DNA from 3 places in the Streptomyces malaysiensis subsp. malaysiensis genome. Region 1 is predicted to be linked to each of the others. Evidence: predicted binding sites of a transcription regulator. Region 1 holds the regulator's gene; each other region holds the start of a gene.

The links. Region 1 encodes HrcA, which represses chaperone genes, less so after heat shock. Its sites were predicted from a motif close to TTNGCACTCNGNNNNNCNGAGTGCNAA; they were not measured.
Region 2: a site for HrcA is predicted at 2,079-2,105, ahead of groL (chaperonin GroEL). Genes of this name have one in related genera too.
Region 3: a site for HrcA is predicted at 1,552-1,578, ahead of groES (co-chaperone GroES). Genes of this name have one in related genera too.

What each region holds. Positions count from the first base shown of each region.
Region 1 is NZ_JBEZNG010000006.1:351,818-359,594, reverse strand. Features, by position in the region: gene AB0E24_RS15995 (SpoIIE family protein phosphatase) at 1-1,969, shown strand, start outside; gene hemW (radical SAM family heme chaperone HemW) at 2,079-3,311, shown strand; gene AB0E24_RS15985 (DUF3097 domain-containing protein) at 3,411-4,232, opposite strand; gene AB0E24_RS15980 (MBL fold metallo-hydrolase) at 4,436-5,158, opposite strand; gene hrcA (heat-inducible transcriptional repressor HrcA) at 5,323-6,339, shown strand; gene dnaJ (molecular chaperone DnaJ) at 6,340-7,476, shown strand.
Region 2 is NZ_JBEZNG010000003.1:298,034-305,810, reverse strand. Features, by position in the region: gene murQ (N-acetylmuramic acid 6-phosphate etherase) at 1-138, shown strand, start outside; gene groL (chaperonin GroEL) at 260-1,885, opposite strand; gene AB0E24_RS08480 (cold-shock protein) at 2,293-2,499, opposite strand; gene AB0E24_RS08475 (MoaD/ThiS family protein) at 2,918-3,196, opposite strand; gene thrC (threonine synthase) at 3,193-4,503, opposite strand; SAM riboswitch class I at 4,522-4,663, opposite strand; gene AB0E24_RS08465 (glucosyl-3-phosphoglycerate synthase) at 4,860-5,807, shown strand; gene AB0E24_RS08460 (alpha,alpha-trehalose-phosphate synthase (UDP-forming)) at 5,975-7,453, shown strand; gene otsB (trehalose-phosphatase) at 7,697-7,777, opposite strand, start outside.
Region 3 is NZ_JBEZNG010000009.1:230,428-238,204, forward strand. Features, by position in the region: gene AB0E24_RS20780 (class I SAM-dependent methyltransferase) at 1-379, opposite strand, end outside; gene AB0E24_RS20785 (polysaccharide deacetylase family protein) at 460-1,422, shown strand; gene groES (co-chaperone GroES) at 1,727-2,035, shown strand; gene groL (chaperonin GroEL) at 2,130-3,749, shown strand; gene AB0E24_RS20800 (SDR family NAD(P)-dependent oxidoreductase) at 4,006-4,779, opposite strand; gene AB0E24_RS20805 (MOSC domain-containing protein) at 4,877-5,563, opposite strand; gene AB0E24_RS20810 (LysR family transcriptional regulator) at 5,643-6,563, shown strand; gene AB0E24_RS20815 (WhiB family transcriptional regulator) at 6,667-6,981, opposite strand; gene AB0E24_RS20820 (response regulator transcription factor) at 7,390-7,777, shown strand, end outside.

The DNA.
Region 1 (7,777 bases):
GGCCGCGCGCCGGTTCGTCCGTGCCGCCCTCGCGGACTGGGCCGCGCTCGAGGTCCCGGCCGCCGACCGGATCACCGACCAGGTCGCGGACGAGGCCGTACTGCTGGTGAGCGAGCTGGTCACCAACGCGGTGGTGCACGCCGGCACCGCCGTCGAGGTGAGCTGTGCGCTGGATGTGTCCGACCGCGAGGGCGAACCGCCGTCCCTGGTGGTGGAGGTGACCGACCGCCATCCCGCCCGGGCGGTGCGCGGCGATCCGCCGGATCCGGACGAGCCGCCGGAGTTCGCCGGTGGCCATGGGCTGCGGCTGGTGGCCGAGATCGCCGAGTCGTGGGGGACGACATACCGGCGGGCGACGAAGTCGGTGTGGTTCCAGATGGCGGTGGCGCCCACGGGCCCGGCCGTCGCGGGGGCGGGCGCCAGGGGCTCCGCCTTCATGGACGCCGCGGTCGCGGTGGACGCGCCGGTGGGCGGGCCGGACGGCGGGTTCGGGGCGGGGGCCGTCGGCGAGGGCCTGGAAACCGTCCCCGAGGGTCTGGCCGCGTCCGACGGCTCGGGACCCGTTCATGAAGGCCGTAAGGAGGCCGTCGAGATCGTCGCGCCCGCGCCGGGCCGCGTCCCCGTCCGCCGCGACCCCGAGTGGATCCAGCGCGGTGCGCTCTCCTTCCTCGCCGAGGCGTCCGATCTGCTGGCCGGGCAGTTCGACGAGGACATGGTGACCTCGCTCGCCGGACAGCTGCTGGTGCCCCGGCTCGCCGACTGGTGCGCGATCTGGCTCGACTCCACGACCGGCCCGCCGCGGCTGGCCCGGGTCTGGCACGCCAGCGAGGGGCGCATCGAGGGCCTGCGGCAGGTGCTGGAGAAGGAGCCGCCCCAGGTGCCCCCCGCCCACCGCGGCAGCGCCGTGGAGTGGCCCTGGCCGGCCGACCCCGCCGCGTACGGGCCGGGCGGCGCGGCGCTGGCCTGCCGGCTGGTCGCGGGCGGCCGCACGCTCGGCACGCTGCTGCTGGGGCGGGCCGGGCTGGTGCGGATGCCGGCCGAAGTGGTCGGCCTCGTCGAGGACTTCAACCGCCGTGTGGCCCTGGCGCTCGCCTCGGCCCGCCGCTACACCCGGCAGGCGACCATCAGCCGGGTGCTCCAGCGCGGGCTGCTGCCGTCCGTCATCCCGCGGATCCCCGGTGTCGAGTCGGCGGTCGTGTACGAGCCGACCGGCGACATCTCGGCCGGGGGCGACTTCTACGACGTCTTCCCGGCCGGTGACGGCCGCTGGTGCTTCGTCCTGGGCGACGTCTGCGGGAACGGCCCGGAGGCGGCCGTGGTGACCGGCCTCGTCCGGCCCTGGCTGCGGCTGCTCGCCCGCGAGGGGTACGGCGTGGGGGAGGTCCTGGACCGGCTCAACCAGCTGCTGGGCGAGGAGGCGGTGGAGCAGGCCGTCGAGGGCGCCGCGGAGGCCGTGGTGGCCGGTATGGAGGCCGCGGAAGGCGTCGGGGTCGTGGAGCTGGTGGACGGCGGTCTGATCGGAGGGGCGGGGCTCCCGGCGGGCGGCGGGGTCGCGCGGTTCCTGTCACTGCTGTACGGGGAGCTGGAGCCGCTGGGCGATGGCCAGGGGGTGCGCTGCACACTGGCCAGCGCGGGGCATCCGCTGCCGCTGGTGCTGCGGCCGGACGGCGAGGTGCGGACCGTCGCGGAGCCGCAGATATTGCTGGGCGTCGTGGACGATGTGACGTACGAGTGTGAATCGTTCGATCTTGCGTCCGGGGAAACGCTGCTGTGTGTGACGGACGGGGTGACGGAGCACCGGTCCGGTGACCGGCAGTTCGACGACGAGGACGGCCTGGCGGCGGCGTTCGCGCTGTGCGCGGGGCTGAGCGCGCGGCAGGTCGCGGAGCGGGTGCGGCGGGCGGTGGACGAGTTCGCGGCGGAGCCGCCGGACGACGACCTGGCGATGCTGGTCCTGAAGGTGCTCTAGGGACCGCTGGGCCGGGGCGTGCGGGGCCCCGCACGCCCCGCACGGGCCCAGCCTGGCGACGATTACCTCATGGTCCCGGGCTGTCCGGCTCGTGGCGGACAATGGGGGCATGCCTTCCGTACTGCCTGATGGTGAGCCCATGCCCGAGGACGGCGCACTGCCCGCGACCGCTTTGGCGGGGGCGGAGCGGCGGCCGCTGGGCTTCTATCTGCATGTGCCGTACTGCGCCACCCGCTGCGGCTACTGCGACTTCAACACCTACACCGCCAGTGAGCTGCGCGGTTCCGGCGGTGTGCTCGCCTCGCGGGACAACTACGCCGAGCAGGTCGTGGAGGAGGTCCGGCTGGCGCGGAAGGTGCTCGGGGACGACCCGCGGACCGTGGAGACCGTGTTCGTCGGCGGCGGCACCCCGACCCTGCTCGCCGCGGCGGACCTCGGGCGGATGCTCGGGGCGATCCGGGACGAGTTCGGGCTGGCCGAGGGGGTCGAGGTCACGACCGAGGCGAATCCGGAGTCGGTCGATCCGCGGTATCTGGAGGAGCTGCGGGAGGCGGGGTTCAACCGGATCTCCTTCGGCATGCAGAGCGCCCGGCAGCACGTCCTGAAGGTGCTGGACCGTACGCACACCCCGGGGCGGCCGGAGGCGTGTGTGGCCGAGGCGCGGGCGGCCGGATTCGACCATGTGAACCTGGACCTGATCTACGGGACGCCGGGGGAGAGCGACGCGGACTGGCGGGCCTCCCTGGAGGCGGCGCTCGGTGCCGGGCCGGACCATGTGTCGGCGTATGCGCTGATCGTGGAGGAGGGCACCCAGCTGGCGCGGCGGATCCGGCGCGGCGAGGTCCCGATGACCGACGACGACGTGCACGCGGACCGCTATCTGATCGCCGAGGAGACCCTGTCGGCGGCCGGGTTCGCCTGGTACGAGGTCTCCAACTGGGCCACCACGCCCGCCGGGCGCTGCCGCCACAACGAGCTGTACTGGCGCGGCGCCGACTGGTGGGGCGCCGGCCCCGGCGCGCACAGCCATGTGGGCGGTGTGCGGTGGTGGAACGTGAAGCACCCCGGGGCGTACGCACAGGCCCTGGGCGAGGGCAGGTCGCCCGGCGCGGGCCGGGAGCTGCTGTCGGCCGAGGAGCGCCGGGTGGAGCGGATCCTGCTGGAGCTGCGGCTGGCCGAGGGATGCCCGCTGGAGCTGCTGCGCCCGGCCGGGGCGGCGGCCGCGGCACGGGCGCTGGAGGACGGCCTGCTGGAGCCGGAGCCGTACGGGCGCGGGCTCGCCGTGCTCACGCTGCGGGGGCGGCTGCTGGCGGACGCCGTGGTGCGCGACCTGGTGGACTGAGCCGGGAGCCGGGAGCCGGGAGCCGGGAGCCGGGAGCCCTGCTCGGCTCTGCTCAGCCCTACGGAGGCGTCAGCCCCGCTCGACCCTCCCGGACCCCCGTCAGCCTTGCGGGGCCGTCACGAAGTCGATCAGCTCCTCGACCTTCCCCAAGAGCTCCGGCTGGAGGTCCTTGTAGGAGTGGACCGAGGACAGGATCCGCTGCCAGGCGGCCCCGGTGTTCTCCGGCCAGCCCAGGGCGCGGCAGACGCCCTTCTTCCAGTCCTGGCCGTGCGGCACCTTCGGCCAGGCCGGGATGGAGAGGGAGGACGGCTTCACGGCCTCCCAGATGTCGATGTAGGGGTGGCCGAGGACCAGCACATGCTCGTCGGTCACCTGCGCGGCGATACGGGACTCCTTGGAGCCCGCCACCAGATGGTCGACCAGGACGCCGAGGCGGGCGTCCGGGCCGGGGGAGAAGTCCTCGACGATGGCGGGCAGGTCGTCCACGCCCTCCAGGTACTCCACGACGACGCCCTCGATGCGCAGATCGTCGCCCCAGACCCGCTCCACCAGCTCCGCGTCATGGCGTCCCTCGACGTAGATGCGCCCCGCGCGGGCGACCCTGGCGCGCGCTCCCGGAACCGCGATCGACCCCGAGGCCGTCCGCCGGGGCGCGCTGGGGGCCGCCGCGCGCGGGCGTACGAGGGTGACGACACGCCCCTCGAGCAGGAAACCGCGCGGCTCCATGGGGAAGACACGATGTTTGCCGAAGCGGTCCTCCAGAGTGACCGTCGGGCCCTGGGCGGTCTTCTCGCAGCGGATCACGGCACCGCAGAACCCGGTGCTGACCTCCTCCACCACGAGGTCCGGTTCGGCGGGAACCTCGGGGGCGGGCCGCTGCCGCTTCCAGGGCGGGGTCAGATCCGGGTCGTACTGTCGCATCCGGGTGACGATAGCGCGCGACGACCGCCCGCTCCCGTAGGCGGACAACTAGCGGACAACTAGGCGGACTACTAGGCGAACGGCTAGATTCGATGTGCGGCTCCGCCGCGGCGGTGTCGATATGCGGCTCCGCCGCGTGGGCGACCAGCCACGACGGCGCCGCAGTCGGCCGACGACGCATCGCGACACTTCCAGCGGAGCGCCTATCCGGACACGCCGAAGCGGGCCGCCAGCTCATCGCGTTGGGCCCGTACGAACGCGGCGTCCACGACCGAGCCGTGCCCCGGGACGTACACCGCGTCCGCGCCGCCGAGGGCGAGCAGCCGGTCGAGGGCGGCGGGCCAGTGGCCGGGGATGGCGTCGGGCCCGGCCTGGGGCGGGCCGGACTCCTCCACCAGGTCGCCGCAGAAGACCACCTCGGGTCGGCCGGGCACCAGAACGGCCAGGTCATGGGCGGTGTGGCCGGGGCCGACATTGGCCAGCAGCACCGGCCGGCCGCCCAGGTCGAGGGTGAGCTCCCCGGAGACCAGGTGATGCGGGCGGACCAGGTGGTCCACGGCCTCGGTGGCGGCGTCCCGGTCCACCCCGTGGCGGATCGCGTCCTCGCGCAGCGTCTCCCGCTCACGGCGCAGCAGCTCGTCCAGGCCCGTGGCCCCGTACACCTCGCAGCCCGCGAAGGCGGCCGAGCCCAGGACGTGGTCGAAGTGCGGATGGGTGAGCGCGATCCGGGTGGGGCGGCGGCCGGTCAGCCGGGTGATCAGGGAGCGCAGCTCGGCCCCGGCGCGCAGGGTCGCGCCGGTGTCCACGACGAGGATGTCGGTGCGGCCGACGACCACGCCGACCGTCTCGTCCCACTCCGGCATCCGACGGCGGGCCACACCGGGGGCGAGCCGCTCCCAGCCTGCCTCTTCCCAACACGTCTCCATACCGCGACGCTAGCTCAACGGGGATGGAGGAGAGTTGCTGCCAGCGGCGGCTCTTGCCCATGCCACCGCACCCCGCCGTACACTGGCGGAGGGGCTCTGGCACTCGTGCCCGGTGAGTGCCAGACGGACGACCTGATGAGACCGCTGGACTGGAGGTGCGCGGGGTGCTCAGCGAACGCAGACTCGAAGTGCTGCGTGCCATTGTCCAGGACTACGTGGGGACGGAGGAGCCGGTCGGTTCCAAGGCGCTCACCGAGCGGCACCGGCTGGGGGTCTCCCCGGCCACGGTGCGTAACGACATGGCCGCTCTGGAGGACGAGGGTTTCATCGCCCAGCCGCATACGAGCGCCGGGCGGATCCCCACGGACAAGGGCTACCGCCTCTTCGTGGACAGGCTGGCCGGGGTCAAGCCGCTGTCCAGCCCGGAGCGGCGGGCCATCCAGAACTTCCTGGACGGCGCGGTCGACCTCGACGATGTGGTGGGCCGCACGGTCCGGCTGCTGGCGCAGCTGACCCGGCAGGTGGCGGTGGTGCAGTATCCGTCGCTGACCCGCTCGACGGTGCGCCATGTGGAGCTGCTGCCGCTGGCCACGGCCCGGGTGATGCTGGTGTTGATCACGGACACCGGCCGGGTCGAGCAGCGCATGGTGGACTGCCCCGCCCCGGTCTCCGAGGATTCGCTGGCCGATCTGCGCGCCCGGCTCAACAGCCGGGTCGTGGGGCGGCGTTTCGCGGATGTGCCGCAGTTGGTGCAGGATCTTCCGGAGTCCTTCGAACAGGAGGACCGGGGGACCGTCTCGATCGTACTGTCAACATTGCTCGAAACGCTGGTGGAGGAGACCGAGGAGCGGCTGATGATCGGCGGCACCGCGAACCTCACGCGTTTCGTGCATGATTTTCCCCTGACGATCCGGCCCGTTCTGGAGGCACTCGAAGAGCATGTCGTCCTCCTCAAGCTGCTGGGCGAGGCCAAGGACTCGGGTATGACCGTGCGCATCGGGCATGAGAATGCTCACGAGGGGCTCAACGCCACCTCGGTCGTCGCGGTCGGCTACGGTTCCGGCGACGAGGCGGTCGCCAAACTCGGCGTGGTCGGACCGACCCGCATGGACTACCCCGGAACGATGGGAGCGGTACGCGCAGTGGCACGTTACGTCGGACAGATCCTGGCGGAGTCGTAAGTGGCGACGGACTACTACGCAGTCCTGGGCGTGCCGCGTGATGCCTCGCAGGACCAGATCAAGAAGGCATTCCGCCGGCTCGCACGCGAGCTGCATCCGGATGTGAACCCGGATCCGAAGACCCAAGAGCGGTTCAAGGAGATCAACGCCGCTTATGAGGTCCTGTCGGATCCGCAGAAGAAGCAGGTCTACGACCTGGGCGGGGACCCGATGTCGGGGGCGGGCGGCGGTGGCGCCGGCGGCTTCGGCGGCGCCGGCTTCGGAAACTTCTCCGACATCATGGACGCCTTCTTCGGCACCGCCTCGCAGCGCGGCCCACGCTCCAGGACCCGGCGCGGTCAGGACGCGATGATCCGGCTGGACGTGGAGCTCAACGAGGCCGCGTTCGGCACCACCAAGGACATCCAGGTCGACACCGCGGTCGTCTGCACGACGTGCAGCGGCGAGGGCGCGGCGCCGGGCACCTCGGCGCAGACCTGCGACATGTGCCGTGGCCGCGGTGAGGTCTCGCAGGTGACGCGGTCCTTCCTGGGCCAGGTCATGACCTCGCGGCCGTGCCCGCAGTGCCAGGGCTTCGGCACCGTGGTGCCGACCCCGTGCCCGGAGTGCGCGGGCGACGGCCGGGTCCGCTCGCGGCGCACCCTGACGGTGAAGATCCCCGCCGGTGTGGACAACGGCACCAGGATCCAGCTGGCCGGTGAGGGCGAGGTCGGACCGGGCGGCGGCCCGGCGGGCGATCTGTATGTGGAGATCCACGAGGTCCCGCATCCGGTCTTCCAGCGGCGCGGCGACGATATGCACTGCACGGTGACCATCCCGATGACGGCGGCGTCGCTGGGCACCAAGGTGCCGCTGGAGACGCTGGACGGCCTGGACGAGGTCGACATCCGGCCCGGCACCCAGTCCGGCCAGTCGATCCCGCTGCACCAGCGCGGCATCACCCATCTGCGGGGCGGCGGCCGGGGCGATCTGATCGTGCATGTCGAGGTGACCACCCCGACCAAGCTGGACCCGGAGCAGGAGGAGCTGCTGCGGCGGCTGTCCAAGCTGCGCGGCGAGGAGCGCCCGACCGGCGAATTCAAGCCGGGGCAGCAGGGGCTGTTCTCGCGGCTGAAGGACGCGTTCAACGGGCGGTAGGCGCCCCGGCCGGGGGTACGGGGGTTGCCCCCGGGGGATGCGGCAAGCCGGGGCAGCAAGGGCTGTTCTCGCGGCTGAAGGACGCGTTCAACGGGCGGTAGGCGCTCCGGCCGGGGGTACGGGGGTTGCCCCCGGGGGATGCGGCAAGCCGGGGCAGCAGGGGCTGTTCTCGCGCTTGAAGGACGCGTTCAACGGGCGGTAGGCGCCCCGGGCCGGGATCGGCCCGTGGTGGGGCCGCCGAGGGTCCCGTGACGCCCCTGATCCGGTGGTGAGCCCGTGCGGAGGGCATGACACGATGTGG
Region 2 (7,777 bases), on a different contig from region 1:
ATCCTGGGCGGGGTGGACGCCCCGACCGCCGAGAAGCTGCTCGCCGAGGCGCACGGCCATCTGCGCACCGCCCTCGATGCCGCCACGGGGCCCACGGGACCCACGGACTCCACGGGACCCACGGGCTACACGGGGTAAGCCCCGGAGGGCCGGGAGCCCGGCACCCCGAAAACGCCGTCGGGGCGGCACCCCTGGGAGAGGGTGCCGCCCCGACGTATCGGACGGTACGACCGACCGGCGAACGAACGCGCCGAGTCGATCAGAAGTCCATGTCACCGCCCGGCATACCACCCGGAGCGCCCGCCGGGGCGGCCTTCTCCGGCTTGTCGGCGATGACGGCCTCGGTGGTGAGGAACAGCGCGGCGATCGACGCGGCGTTCTGGAGCGCGGAGCGCGTGACCTTGGCCGGGTCGATGATGCCCTCGGCGATGAGGTCGACGTACTCACCGGTCGCGGCGTTGAGGCCGTGACCCGGGGTCAGGTTGCGCACCTTCTCGACCACGACGCCGCCCTCGAGACCGGCGTTGACCGCGATCTGCTTCAGCGGGGCCTCCAGGGCCAGGCGCACGGCCTGGGCACCGGTGGCCTCGTCACCGTCGAGCTCCAGCTTCTCGAAGACCGAGACGGTCTGGAGCAGGGCCACGCCACCACCGGCGACGATGCCCTCCTCGACGGCGGCCTTGGCGTTGCGCACCGCGTCCTCGATGCGGTGCTTGCGCTCCTTGAGCTCGACCTCGGTCGCGGCACCGGCCTTGATGACGGCCACGCCGCCGGCCAGCTTCGCCAGGCGCTCCTGGAGCTTCTCGCGGTCGTAGTCCGAGTCCGAGGACTCGATCTCGGCGCGGATCTGGTTGACGCGGCCCTGCACCTGCTCGGTGTCGCCGGCGCCGTCCACGATGGTGGTCTCGTCCTTGGTGACGGTGACCTTACGGGCGCGGCCGAGCAGGTCGAGACCGGCGTTCTCCAGCTTGAGGCCGACCTCCTCGGAGATGACGGTGCCACCGGTGAGGATGGCGATGTCGCCGAGCATGGCCTTACGGCGGTCACCGAAGCCCGGGGCCTTGACGGCGACGGACTTGAAGGTGCCACGGATCTTGTTGACGACCAGGGTCGCCAGGGCCTCGCCCTCGACGTCCTCGGCGATGATCAGCAGCGGCTTGCCCGACTGCATGACCTTCTCGAGCAGCGGGAGGAGGTCCTTCACGCTGCTGATCTTGGAGTTGACGATCAGGATGTACGGGTCGTCGAGCGACGCCTCCATACGCTCCATGTCCGTCGCGAAGTACGGGGAGATGTAGCCCTTGTCGAAGCGCATGCCCTCGGTGAGCTCGAGCTCGAGCCCGAAGGTCTGCGACTCCTCGACGGTGATGACGCCTTCCTTGCCGACCTTGTCCATCGCCTCGGCGATGAGCTCGCCGATCTGGGTGTCGGCGGCGGAGATGGAGGCGGTGGAGGCGATCTGCTCCTTGGTCTCCACGTCCTTGGCCTGCTCGAGCAGCTGGGCGGAGACGGCCTCGACGGCCTTCTCGATGCCGCGCTTGAGGGCCATCGGGTTGGCGCCCGCGGCGACGTTGCGGAGGCCCTCCTTGACCAGCGCCTGGGCGAGGACGGTCGCGGTCGTCGTGCCGTCACCGGCGACGTCGTCCGTCTTCTTCGCGACCTCCTTGACCAGCTCGGCACCGATCTTCTCGTACGCGTCCTCGAGCTCGATCTCCTTGGCGATGGATACACCATCGTTGGTGATCGTGGGGGCGCCCCACTTCTTCTCGAGGACGACGTTACGGCCCTTGGGGCCGAGGGTGACCTTGACGGCGTCGGCGAGCTGGTTCATCCCGCGCTCGAGGCCGCGCCGTGCCTCCTCGTCGAACGCGATGATCTTGGCCATGTGAAGTGGTCCTCCCAAGACTTAGGGGGTACCTCCCAGGCCGTTAGGCCGTGGGGGCGGATTGCTCCGGACCGCGCTGGCGCCCGCGACGGACGGCCTGCCTGCCCCGCGGTTCCTTGCTCCGCACGGCCTGGCGGGCCTCACCGACCCGGTCCTTCTGTCACTCTCAACGTCAGAGTGCTAACGCCAATGATTAGCACTCGGGCCTATCGAGTGCAAGCGCCCGAGGGGCGTCCGTGAGGGGTGGTGGTCGGGTGACGGGAGGGCGCAAGCGCCCGAAGGGGGACCGGGAGGGCGTGGGTGCCCGAAGCGGGCGGGCCGGGCGACGGGCATGCCGAAGGGTCCGTACCCTGTTACGGGAGACGGACCCTTCGGTTTGTTCGATTCAGCTGCGTCGCGTCGGCGCGTCAGCCTACGGCCACGCGGACCATGTCGGCCTGCGGGCCCTTCTGGCCCTGCGAGATCTCGAACTCGACCCGCTGGCCTTCCTCGAGGGTGCGGTACCCGTCCATCTGGATCGCGCTGTAGTGGACGAACACGTCCGCACCACCGTCGACCGCGATGAAGCCGTACCCCTTCTCCGCGTTGAACCACTTGACGGTGCCCTGAGCCATTCCTAACTCCCCTATTGCTGGCCCTTGCGCAGGACCGCACTCCGCGGACCCGGGTCAGACCTCACCCCCCGGATGTGGGGGGTGTGCGCCGGAACGCGTCGACCGCCGCTGAATGTATCCGTCCCAACGCCCTCTGCAACAGGTCAATCGGACGAGAATTCTGGGCACGGTCGAACGGTTAAAAGTGAGAAATTATGTGAAGTTCGGGCAAGCCGGGCTGGACATAAAGAGCCAACCCGACAATTCGCGCGCACACTTTACGCACAACTTGACGAGTTCTCATATGCGGCTCCGGACCCGGCGCCCTCGGGGAATCCGGGCAACTGTATCGCGATTCCACACACGGAATCGCCCCGTCCGGTTGTCCCGGGACGGGGCGATGCCAAAGGTGAGAAGGGGTGAACGGGCGAACGAGGCGTCAGCAGCCGCCCGCCACCGCCGGGATGATCGAGATTCCCGCGCCGTCCGGGGTCGCCGTGGCCAGGCCGTCGGCGAAGCGGACGTCGTCGTCGTTGACGTAGACGTTGACGAAGCGACGGAGCTTGCCGGTGTCGTCCAGCACGCGGGCCGCGATCCCCTGGTGGTTCTTCTCCAGGTCCGCCAGGACCTCGGCGAGGGTCGCACCCTCGGCGGGAACCTCGGCCTGACCGCCGGTGTAGGTGCGCAGGATGGTCGGGATTCGGACGTTGACGCTCATACGAGGCCAGCCTCTCGGAACGAGTCAAGGGTGGGGCGGATGATGGCGGAGGGACCCGTGGTGGGGGCCACGGCGTCGAGGGTCTTGAGGCCGTCGCCGGTGTTGAGCACGACGGTCGTCAGGGACGGGTCGAGCAGGCCGTCCTCGATCAGCTTCCTGGTCACGCCGACGGTCACCCCGCCCGCGGTCTCCGCGAAGATCCCCTCGGTGCGGGCCAGCAGCTTGATGGCGTCGACGATCTGCTCGTCGTTCACGTCCTCCACCGCGCCGCCCGTACGGCGGGCGATGTCCAGGACGTACGGGCCGTCCGCGGGGTTGCCGATGGCCAGCGACTTGGCGATGGTCTGCGGCTTCTGCGGCCGGACGACGTCATGGCCGGCCTTGAAGGCGGCGGAGACCGGGGAGCAGCCCTCGGCCTGGGCGCCGAAGATCTTGTAGGGCTTGTCCTCGACCAGACCGATCGCGATCAGCTCCTTCAGCCCCTTGTCGATCTTGGTGAGCTGGGAGCCGGAGGCGATCGGGATGACGATCTGGTCGGGCAGCCGCCAGCCGAGCTGCTCGCAGATCTCGTACGCCAGGGTCTTGGAGCCCTCGCCGTAGTACGGGCGCAGGTTGACGTTGACGAAGCCCCAGCCCTCGCCCACCGGGTCGCCGATCAGCTCGCTACAGAAGCGGTTGACGTCGTCGTAGGTGCCCTCGATGCCGACCAGCTCACCGCCGTAGACCGCGGCCATGACGACCTTGCCGGCCTCCAGGTCGTGCGGGATGAAGACACAGGAGCGGAAGCCCGCGCGGGCGGCCGCGGCGCCGACCGCGCCGGCGAGGTTGCCGGTGGAGGAGCAGGAGAGGGTGGTGAAGCCGAAGGTGCGGGCGGCCTGGACGGCGATGGCGACGACCCGGTCCTTGAACGAGTGGGTGGGGTTCCCCGAGTCGTCCTTGATGTGCAGCTCACCGGTGACACCGAGCTCACGAGCGAGGTTGTCGGCCTTGACCAGCTTGGTGAGGCCGGGGTTCAGACTGGGCAGGTCCGCCACGTCCGCGGGGACGGGCAGCAGCGGGGCGTAGCGCCAGATGCTGTTCGGACCGGCCTCGATCCGCCGGCGCAGCCCCTCCGGATCGCCGGCCGGCAGCTCGTACGCGACCTCGAGCGGCCCGAAACAGACCTCGCACGCGAAAATCGGGCCCAGCTCGAACCGCTCACCGCACTCCCGGCAGGACAATGCCACGGCGGGGCCGAAAGCACCGGAGGCGGCAGAGCTGGAGGAGGAGGCGGAAGTGGTTGAGCTTTCTACTGATTGCACAGCCATGGATGGCGAGGCCCTTTCTCCTCATCTTCCTCGGGACGCATTTCGCCACGAGACGGAATTGGCACCTTCCCGAGCTGGGAGCCTCGCGGTGGAATGCGAGATCAGCTGGAGGGTTGCCGGGGCTTCAACGGGCCGTTCCCTCTGCCCCTCTGGATGAGCGGTATGGCGCCGGGCGGACCCGGAGCGTTTGTCAACACGGGCATCGTCGGTGAACACCGGGGTCGACCCCGACATACGACGGTCACGTGCGTTGTTCAAGACTGTAACCGAAGGCCCGGATGGTTGAGATAGCCGTCCGAAGCGCGAGATGGGTCACAGCGACCACAGCAGAGCGACCACAGCAGGGAGACACACAGGTGCTGGATGAGGTGGAGCGCTGGCTGGAGCGCCGCTCCTGGTCGGCCGACGACCGTCCGCTGGATCGCCTGCTGGCCGCGAAGCGGACCTCGGCGACGACGGTGAGCGTGGTCCTGCCCGCCCTGAACGAGGAGGCCACGGTCGGCGAGATCGCCGGCACGATCCGCCGTGAGCTGATGGGCGAGGCGGTGCCGCTGGTGGACGAGCTGGTGGTGCTGGACTCCGGTTCGACGGACCGCACCGCCGAGGTCGCCGCGGCGGCGGGCGCCACCGTCGTCCCCCGCGACTCGCTGCTGCCCCGGCTGCCCGCGGTGGCCGGCAAGGGCGAGGTGCTGTGGCGGTCCCTGCTGGCCACCAGCGGCGACATCGTCTGCTTCATCGACGCCGACCTGCGGGAATTCAACGCGCGCTTCGTCTCCGGGATCGTCGGTCCGCTGCTGACCGACCCCACGCTCCAGCTGGTGAAGGGCATGTACGACCGCCCGCTCGGCGAGCTGGCGGGCCAGGGCGGCCGGGTCACCGAGCTGGTCGCGCGCCCGCTGCTGAACCTCCACTGGCCCCAGCTGGCCGGGTTCGTCCAGCCGCTGGGCGGTGAGTACGCGGCGCGCCGCTCGCTGCTGGAGCGGCTGCCCTTCCCGGTCGGCTACGGGGTCGAGCTGGGGCTGCTGGTCGACGCGCTGCACACGGTGGGGCTCGACGCGCTCGGCCAGGTGGACATCGGGGTGCGCAAACACCGCCACCAGGACGGGCTGGCGCTCGGCCGGATGGCGGCCGCGATCTACCGCACCGCGCAGCTGCGGCTGGCCCGGGGCCACTTGGTGCGGCCGCGGCTGACCCAGTTCGACCGGGGCGAGAGCGGCTTCGAGCCGCGCACCACGGCCGTGGACACCGAGGAGCGGCCGCCGATGATCGAGATCCCGGAGTACGCGGCCCGGCGCGCGGCGTGATGGCCCCCGGGCGGCACGCGAAGGCGCCTGCGGGGATCGCGGGAGAGCGCCCATCCGCTTGCGCGGCGGCGTCCGCATGGCCAGAACCGCCAGAACCGGAATAGCACCTACGGGGCAAGAAACCGTACGTACGTTTGCGCGGGGTCGCACATGGCTAGGCTCGCGACATGGGAGCTCCGCGCACCGCCCCGATCCTGGTCGCGTCCAACCGCGGCCCGGTCTCGTACGGCCTGGGCGAGGGCGGCTCGCTCACCGCCAAGCGCGGCGGCGGCGGGCTGGTCTCCGGCCTCAGCGCGATCGGCTCCGACTCGGGAGCGGTGTGGGTGTGCGCGGCGCTCGGCGAGGGCGACCGCGAGGCGGCCCGGCGCGCCGGGACCAGCCATCTGAACCCCGGTGACACCGGCGGCCAGCAGGTGCGGATGCTCGACATCGCGCCGGATGTCTTCGCCGCCGCGTACAACGGCATCGCCAATTCGGTGCTGTGGTTCATCCACCATCTGCTCTACCAGACCCCGGTCGAGCCGGTCTTCGACGCGGAGTTCGCCGAGCAGTGGGCGGCCTATGAGAGCTACAACGCGGCCTTCGCGGACGCGCTCGCCCAGGAGGCGGTGGCCGAGGCCGTCGTCCTGGTGCAGGACTACCACCTGGCGCTGGTGCCCGCGATGCTCCGCGAGCGCCGCCCCGATCTGCGGATCGGCCACTTCTCGCACACCCCCTGGGCGCCGCCTGACTACTACCGGCTGCTGCCGGACCAGGTCGCGGCGGATGTGCTGCGCGGCATCCTCGGCGGCGACCGCGCCGCGTTCCTCACCGAGCGCTGGGCCACCGCCTTCGCCGACTGCTGTGCGGCCGTGCTGGGCGCGGAGATCGTCCGGGACGGAGATGGCGACGGCGGCGAGGAGGGCGGCAGCACGGCGACGGCCGTGCGCTTCGAGGGGCGGGAGACCCGGCTGGGCGTCCATGGCCTGGGCGCGGACGCGGACTTCCTGCGGGAGCGGTCGCGGCAGGCCGATGTGGACGAGCGGCTGACCAGTCTGCGGGCGCAGATCGGACCGGGCCGGAAGTCGATCGTCCGGGTGGACCGCACCGAGCTGTCCAAGAACATCGTGCGCGGGCTGCTGGCCTACCGACGGCTGCTGGAGACCCGTCCCGAATGGCGGGAGCGCGTGGTCCATGTGGCCTTCGCCTACCCCTCGCGCCAGGACCTCGCGGTCTACCGCGACTACACCGAGCGGGTGCGGCGGATCGCCGAGGAGATCAACGCCGAGTACGGCACGGAGGGCTGGACCCCGGTCGCCCTCCATGTGAAGGACGACTTCGCACGCTCGCTCGCGGCCTACCGGCTGGCGGACGTGGCGCTGGTCAACCCCATCCGGGACGGGATGAACCTGGTGGCCAAGGAGGTCCCGGTGGTCTCCGAGCGGGGCTGCGCGCTGGTGCTGTCACGGGAGGCGGGGGCGTATGCGGAGCTCGGCGAGGACGCGCTGGTGGTGAATCCGTACGACGTGGAGGCCACGGCCCAGGCGCTGCACGAGGCGCTGCGCATGAGCGACGGCGAGCGCGCGGACCGTACGAAGCGCCTCGCCGCCGCCGCGACCGCGCTGCCGCCGCAGGCTTGGTTCCTGGCCCAGCTGGAGGCGCTGTAGCCGGGCGTTGTGGGCGGGTGCCGTAGCCGAGCGTTGTGGGCGGGCTCTGTGGGCGGGTGCCGTAGCCGAGCGCTGTGAGCGGGTGCCGTGGACGGGCGCTGTGGGCGGGCGCTTTGGGCGGGCGCTGTGGACGGGTGCCGTGGAGGGGCGCGCTGTAGACGGGCGGGTAGACGGCGCTGTGGACGGGCGCACTTCGTCCAGCCGGGCGCGTCGGCCTTACGGTGCGTATGGCGCCTACGGCGCTTACGGCGCGTCGCCGCCGACCGCGTCGGCCAGGGCCGACAGCAGCTCCACCACACCCGCCGGGCCGTCCACGACCAGATC
Region 3 (7,777 bases), on a different contig from region 1:
CGAGCACGGAGATTCCGGCGCGGGCGAGGGCGATCGCGTCGCCGCCGATCCCACAGCACAGATCGGCCATGCGGCGGACGCCGAACTCCGTGAAGCGGGAGGCGCGGTACTCGGCGACGGAGGTGCGGGTGGACTGCTCGACGCCGTTCGGCGTGAAGTACATGCGATGCGCGTCCTCGGGGCCGAATTTGGCCACTGCCCGCTGCCGCAGCGCGGCCTGGGTCAGGGCCGCCGAGACCAGCGCCGGAGGGTGGTCGCGGCGCAGCCGCGTCGCGGTGGCGAGCTCCTTCGCCGGGTCGTAGTCGCGGAGCCCGGAGAGCAGCGCCTGCCCCTCGTCGCCGAGCAGTGAGTCGAAGGCGTCAACGTCCACATGGCCCATTCTCCCCGCTCCCGCGAGCGCATTCGCCTCCCTACGGCGCGCATATGCACGGCTCCGGACTGAAGATCACATTTATGATGATGATCAAGACTCGTTTTCCCCGCTGTCTGGTTCTCGTCGGCGCGGCGGCCGTGCTCACGGCCTGCGGCTCCCTCGCCGCCGCCCCCGAGCACTCCGGCTCCCGCCATGGCGCTCCCATGCCACCGGCCTCCCTCGCCTCGCGGCTGGACGACCCGCCGTCCGGAGGGGAATCGGCGTCGTCCGGGCCGGGGCACGGAGGAGGGGCCCAGGGCGGCGGCTTAGAGGGCGTGCTGCCCTCCGGTGGCGCCTCGGCGTCCGACGGGGGCCAGGGCGCGTCCGGCGCCTACCGCCGCTGGGGGCTGGACCGGCCGCTGGAGCGGCCTCCGGCCCCGCCCGCCGTCAAGCCCTCGCTCGAGCGGTCGGGGCCGTGGGGGCTGCCGCCGATCGTGCGCCGGGTGCCGACCGACCAGCGGGTGGTCTTCGTGACGATCGACGACGGGATCGAGAAGGACCCGCGCTTCGTGGAGCAGGCCCGGGACCTCGGACTGCCGTTCACCGGCTTTCTGACCGACAACGTGATCGGGACCCACTACGACTACTTCGACCGGCTGCGCCGGCTCGGCAACTCCATGGAGAACCACACCCTCACCCATCCCAACCTGGCCGGTATGGCCTACGACGACCAGGTGCGGGAGATCTGCGGGCAGCGCGACAACGTGTGGAACCACTTCGGTCAACAGCCGAGGCTCTTCCGTCCCCCGTTCGGGGAGTACGACGACTCGATGCTGCGGGCGGCCGCCTTCTGCGGGGTGCGGACGGTGGTGCTGTGGCGCGCCGAGATGGAGACCCACGGACTGGCCTACCGCTCCGGCGGCCATCTGCTGCCGGGGGACATCGTGCTCGCGCACTTCCGGGGGCCGGAGCAGCTGGAGGGGAAGTCGATGACCGACATGATCACGGAGCTGGTGCGGGCGATCCAGGCCCAGGGGTTCACGATCGGGCGGCTGGAGGACTACGTATGACGGCGCCGCCCGGGACGGCGGCCCCGGGGCCGCCGGGTCGACTCGGGCACCCCCGACCAGGGCCGCGGCGGCCGTAAGGCGGTGATGAGGTGGCGGCGAGGCGCCGAGCGGGGGCCACCACCGCGTCGCTTGGCACTCTAGTTGACTGAGTGCTAACCGCGTCATAATGTCGAGGCTGGCACTCGGCACCAATGAGTGCCAGGTATACAGCGACGGGCAGGTCCGGCACCCGCGACGACGGATCCACCTGGTCGCCACCTCAGACAGTTGACCCCGTGAGATCTCCGAAGGGGGAGGTCGGATCGTGACGACCACCAGCTCCAAGGTTGCCATCAAGCCGCTCGAGGACCGCATTGTGGTCCAGCCGCTCGACGCCGAGCAGACCACGGCATCGGGCCTGGTCATTCCGGACACCGCCAAGGAGAAGCCCCAGGAGGGCGTCGTCCTGGCCGTGGGCCCGGGCCGCTTCGAGGACGGCAAGCGCCTTCCGCTCGACGTCTCCGTCGGTGACGTCGTGCTCTACAGCAAGTACGGCGGCACCGAGGTGAAGTACAGCGGCGAGGAGTACCTCGTCCTCTCGGCTCGCGACGTTCTCGCGATCGTCGAGAAGTAATCACCGAAGTTTTGCCTATGAGCCGTGCCCCGGTGCCCGTGTCATCTGAAACCGGGGTCGGGGCACGGTTTGTTTGAGAGGACATACGCAACTCATGGCGAAGATCCTGAAGTTCGACGAGGACGCCCGTCGCGCCCTCGAGCGCGGCGTCAACAAGCTCGCGGACACCGTCAAGGTGACCATCGGCCCCCGTGGCCGCAATGTCGTCATCGACAAGAAGTTCGGTGCCCCGACCATCACCAACGACGGTGTGACCATCGCCCGTGAGGTCGAGGTCGAGGACCCGTACGAGAACCTGGGCGCCCAGCTCGTCAAGGAGGTGGCGACCAAGACCAACGACATCGCGGGTGACGGCACCACCACCGCGACCGTGCTGGCCCAGGCGCTGGTCCGCGAGGGTCTGAAGAACGTGGCCGCGGGTGCCTCCCCGGCCGCCCTCAAGAAGGGCATCGACGCGGCGGTCAAGGCCATCTCGGACGATCTGCTGGCCACCGCCCGCCCGATCGACGAGAAGTCCGACATCGCCGCCGTGGCCGGGCTGTCCGCGCAGGACAAGCAGGTCGGCGAGCTGATCGCCGAGGCGATGGACAAGGTCGGCAAGGACGGTGTCATCACCGTCGAGGAGTCCAACACCTTCGGCCTGGAGCTCGACTTCACCGAGGGCATGGCCTTCGACAAGGGCTACCTCTCGCCGTACATGGTCACCGACCAGGAGCGGATGGAGGCCGTCCTCGACGACCCGTACATCCTGATCCACCAGGGCAAGATCTCCTCCATCCAGGACCTGCTGCCGCTCCTGGAGAAGATCATCCAGGCCAACGCCAGCAAGCCGCTGCTGATCATCGCCGAGGACGTCGAGGGCGAGGCCCTCTCCACTCTCGTCGTGAACAAGATCCGCGGCACCTTCAACGCCGTCGCGGTGAAGGCCCCGGGCTTCGGTGACCGCCGTAAGGCCATGCTCGGCGACATCGCCACCCTTACGGGCGGCACCGTCATCGCCGAGGAGGTCGGCCTCAAGATCGACCAGGTCGGCCTGGACGTGCTGGGCACCGCCCGCCGCGTGACCGTCACCAAGGACGACACCACGATCGTCGACGGCGGCGGCAAGGCGGACGAGGTCACCGGCCGCGTCGCCCAGATCAAGGCCGAGATCGACACCACCGACTCCGACTGGGACCGCGAGAAGCTCCAGGAGCGCCTCGCGAAGCTGGCCGGCGGCGTGTGCGTGATCCGCGTGGGCGCGGCCACCGAGGTCGAGCTCAAGGAGAAGAAGCACCGTCTGGAGGACGCCATCTCCGCGACCCGCGCCGCGGTCGAGGAGGGCATCGTCTCCGGTGGTGGCTCCGCGCTGGTCCACGCCGCGAAGGTGCTGGAGAACGGCCTGGGCCTGGCGGGCGACGAGGCCACCGGTGTCGCGGTGGTCCGCCGCGCCGCGGTCGAGCCGCTGCGCTGGATCGCCGAGAACGCCGGTCTCGAGGGCTACGTCATCACCTCGAAGGTCGCCGAGCTCGAGAAGGGCCACGGCTACAACGCCGCCACCGAGGAGTACGGCGACCTGGTGAAGGCCGGTGTCATCGACCCGGTCAAGGTCACCCGCTCCGCGCTGGAGAACGCGGCGTCGATCGCCTCGCTGCTGCTCACCACCGAGACCCTGGTGGTCGAGAAGCCGGCCGAGGAAGAGCCCGAGGCCGCCGGCCACGGCCACGCGCACTGACGCTCCACCGTACGCAGCGCGAAGGCGCGGCCGCCCCCGCGGGGTGGCCGCGCCTTCGCGTTCCCGGGGGCCCCGCCCCGGGGCCGTCCCGGACTGACTCCGCCGTGGCGGCGCCCGGAGCCCGCGCCGGGCCTCGCTCCAGTTTTTCCCGGCCCCGGCTTTCCCGGGGCCGCGCCCTGGCCCCTCGCCGGGGCCGCGCCACCGGCGGCTTCACCCGCGCCGGGGCGGGGCGGGGCCGAATCCGCCCCCCGAAGGGCTATGCCTTCGCCGGCGGGCGGCCGACCTTGGAGGAGACGGAGGAGAGCGCCGAGCGCGGGGCCAGCTTCGCCAGGCCCGACATCGCCTTGTAGCGCGGATCCGGGATGGACAGCGACTTGCCCCGGGCGAAATCCTTCAGGGCCGCCGTGACCAGCCGGTCCGCGTCCAGCCACATCCAGCTCGGCACACTCTCCGGCTTGATCCCCGCCCGCGCGTGGAACTCGGTGCGGACGAACCCCGGGCACAGCGCCATCAGCCGCACGCCCGACCGCGCCAGATCCTTCGCCGCGCCCTGGGTGAACTGCACGACCCACGCCTTGCTCGCCCCGTAGGTGCCGCGCGGGAAGAAGGCCGCGATCGACGCCACGTTGATCACCCCGCCGCGCCCCCGGTCGCGCATCGTGTCGGCCCCCGCGCTGGTCAGCCGGAGCACCGCCTCGCAGTGCAGCTTCAGCATCCGCAGCTCATCGGTGATCGGCACTTCCAGGAAGCGGTCGCGGTTGCCGAATCCGGCGTTGTTGACGAGCAGATCGACCGGGTGGGTGCGGTCCCTCAGCCGGTCCTCGACCGCGGCGATCCCGTCGTCCTCGGACAGGTCCGCCACCAGCACGTCCGCCTCCACGCCGTGCCGGTCGTGCAGATCCGCCGCCTGCTCCCGCAGCCGCTTCTCGTCACGTGCGACGAGCACCAGATTGTGCCCGTCGGCGGCGAGCCGGCCCGCGAAGGCGGCACCGATGCCCGCCGTGGTTCCGGTGATCAATGCAGTCGTCATACGCGCACGTTATCGGCCATGGCAGGCCCCGGCGGACCGCCGAGCGGGACCGCGAGCGATCTGAGCCGGAATGAACACTTCCGTCAGTGCGTCCCCATCAGCCCGACTTCATGGCCCGGTACTTCAGGGCGGCATCCCGCGCCTCCGGGTGCAGCGCGTCACCGGCCGCCAGCACCCTCGGCAGCAACTCCCGCTCCATGGTCTCGGCGCGGAAGAGGAAGGCGACCGTCACCTCGTGGTCGGGCCGGTGCACGATCTCGACGGGGTCGCCGGAGCGGATCTCGCCGGGCACGAGCACCCGCAGATACGCCCCCGGAACGGCGGCCCGGGTGAACCGCTTGACCCACCCCCGCTCGCCCAGCCACCCCGCGAACGTACGGCACGGGATGCGCGGCGAGGTCACCTCGAGCAGCAACTCGCCCCCCACCCGCCAGCGCTCGCCGACCAGGGCGCCGTTGACATCGATGCCGCTGGTGGTGAGGTTCTCGCCGAAGGCGCCGTTGGCCAGTTCGCGGCCCAGCTCCCGCTCCCAGACGTCGAGGTCCTCCCGGGCGTAGGCGTAGACGGCCTGGTCGTCACCGCCGTGGTGGCGGGTGTCGCAGACGGTGTCACCGGCCAGACCGCTGCCGGCCCGGCCCTTCGGTCCCGGGGCCGTGACCCGTACCGGGCTGTCGGTCGGCCGCTTGTCGATCCCGGTGCCGCCCGGCCAGTCGGTGTGATCGCTCGGCATCGCGCGGCCGCGATTCACGGTGAGAACGACTGAGGGGCGTGGAGTGTGCGCCATGACCGCACCGTAGAACAGCGTCATCAAAGCGTCGACGTAATATCCGGGGCCGTACCCAAGGGTCCCTTATGCTCAAGGCATGATCGAGGCCCGCCATCTCAGGGTGTTGCGCGCGGTGGCCGCCACCGGCTCCTTCTCCGCCGCCGCCCGCGAGCTGGGCTGCACCCAGCCCGCCGTCAGCCAGCAGATGAAGGCCCTGGAGGGCGCCGCGGGCACCCCGCTGCTGATCCGCAGCGGGCGGGAGATGCGGCTGACCGAGGCGGGCCGGGCGCTGGTGCGGCACGCCACCGGGATCCTGGCCGGGCTGACCGCCGCCGAGGAGGAGGTCGCGGCGATCGCCGGGCTGCGCTCGGGCCGGGTGCGGCTGGTGTCGTTCCCCAGCGGCAGCTCGACCCTGGTGCCCATGGCGCTCGCCGAGATGCGCGCGGCACACCCCGGCACCCGGGTCTCGCTCGTGGAGGCCGAGCCGCCGGGCTCGGTGGAGATGCTGCGCTCGGGCGACTGCGAGATCGCGCTGGCCTTCCGGTATCCGCAGATGGGCGCGGACGCGGAGGCGGCCTCGGGAGGCGGCGGCGAATGGGACGACCTGGTGCTGCGGCCGCTGCTGAACGACCGGCTGGTGGGCGTGGTGCCGGAGGGTCACGAGCTGGCGGGCGCCGGGGCGGTCGGGATCGCCGAACTGGCCGGGGAGCCGTGGATCGCGGGCTGCCCGCGCTGCCGGGGCCATCTGGTGGAGGTGTGCGAGTCCGCGGGCTTCACCCCGCGGATCGACTTCGCGACGGACGACTACCCGACGGTCGTCGGCCTGGTCGGGGCGGGGCTGGGCGTCGCGGTGCTGCCCGAGCTCGCGCTGGAGTCCGTACGGACCAAGGGCGCCACGACGCTGGAGGTGGAACCGGCGGTGCGCCGGGAAGTGGTGGCGCTGACCCTGCCCGACCTCGCCCGGGTCCCGGCGGTGGCGGCGACGCTGGACCGGCTGGAGCGGGCCGCCCGCAGATGAGCGGCGCGCACACCACCTCGGGGCCGTCCGCGCCCTTGGTGGGCGGTGGCCGGTGGGCGGTGAGAGAAGGAACGTTTCTTCAGTTGGTGGGATCAGGATCGGCTCAGGAGCCCGGGGCTCCCGTACTGGCGACCGCGCGATGGCGGGCCCGCCCCATGAGCTCCTCGCGCTCGTCCTCGGTCAGCCCGCCCCACACCCCGTAGGGCTCGCGTACGGCAAGGGCGTGCGCCGCGCACTGCGCCCGTACCGGGCAGCGCATGCACACCTCTTTCGCCGACATCTCGCGTGCGCTCCGGGCAGCGCCGCGCTCCCCCTCCGGGTGGAAGAAGAGCGAGCTGTCGACCCCGCGACACGCGGCCAGGAGCTGCCAGTCCCACAGATCGGCATTCGGGCCGGGAAGACGGGAGAAATCTGCCATTGCCTTATCTCCTCGAAGCGATCGGCTGCGGACGCTGTGTCCTGGGTCGTACACCTACGGTGTAAGTAGATGTAAATATGACTCATTGCGAATCTAGCCACACAGGCGGGCAAATTGGAAGCAAGGTCGTCAAATGCCACCGAAGGGACTGCCTCGGGGGCTGCCCTATGGGGGAGGCGCGAAGGACGCGACCGGCGCGACGAAGCTGCTCCGTGTCCACCCCCTCACGTAGAGTGTCGAAGGTGGCCGCCGAACCCCGTAACTCTTTCGGGTGACCGTCGTTGAGAGTGCGGAGGCGGTTGATGGGTAAAGCTCTCGGACAGACATCCGGGGCTGTCAATCGCTCAGGTGACGATATGTACCAGCCTGGAGGCTCAAGGTGACCCGCATCAGCTGCGGAGGACGGCCATGACATCCGTCCTCGTCTGCGACGACTCCCCGCTTGCCCGAGAGGCGCTGCGCCGTGCGGTGGCGACCGTGCCCGGCGTCGAGCGCGTGACGACGGCGGCCAACGGCGAGGAAGTCCTCCGCCGCTGGGGTGCCGACCGCTCGGATCTGATTCTGATGGACGTACGGATGCCCGGTCTCGGCGGAGTCGAGACCGTGCGGCGGCTGCTCTCCGCCGACCCGGGTGCCCGGATCATCATGCTCACGGTCGCCGAGGACCTCGACGGTGTGGCGCTGGCCGTGGCCGCCGGCGCCCGTGGCTATCTGCACAAGGACGCCTCGCGCGCCGAGTTGCGCGCCACCGTGACGCAGGCGCTCGCCGACCCCACCTGGCGGCTGGCCCCGCGCC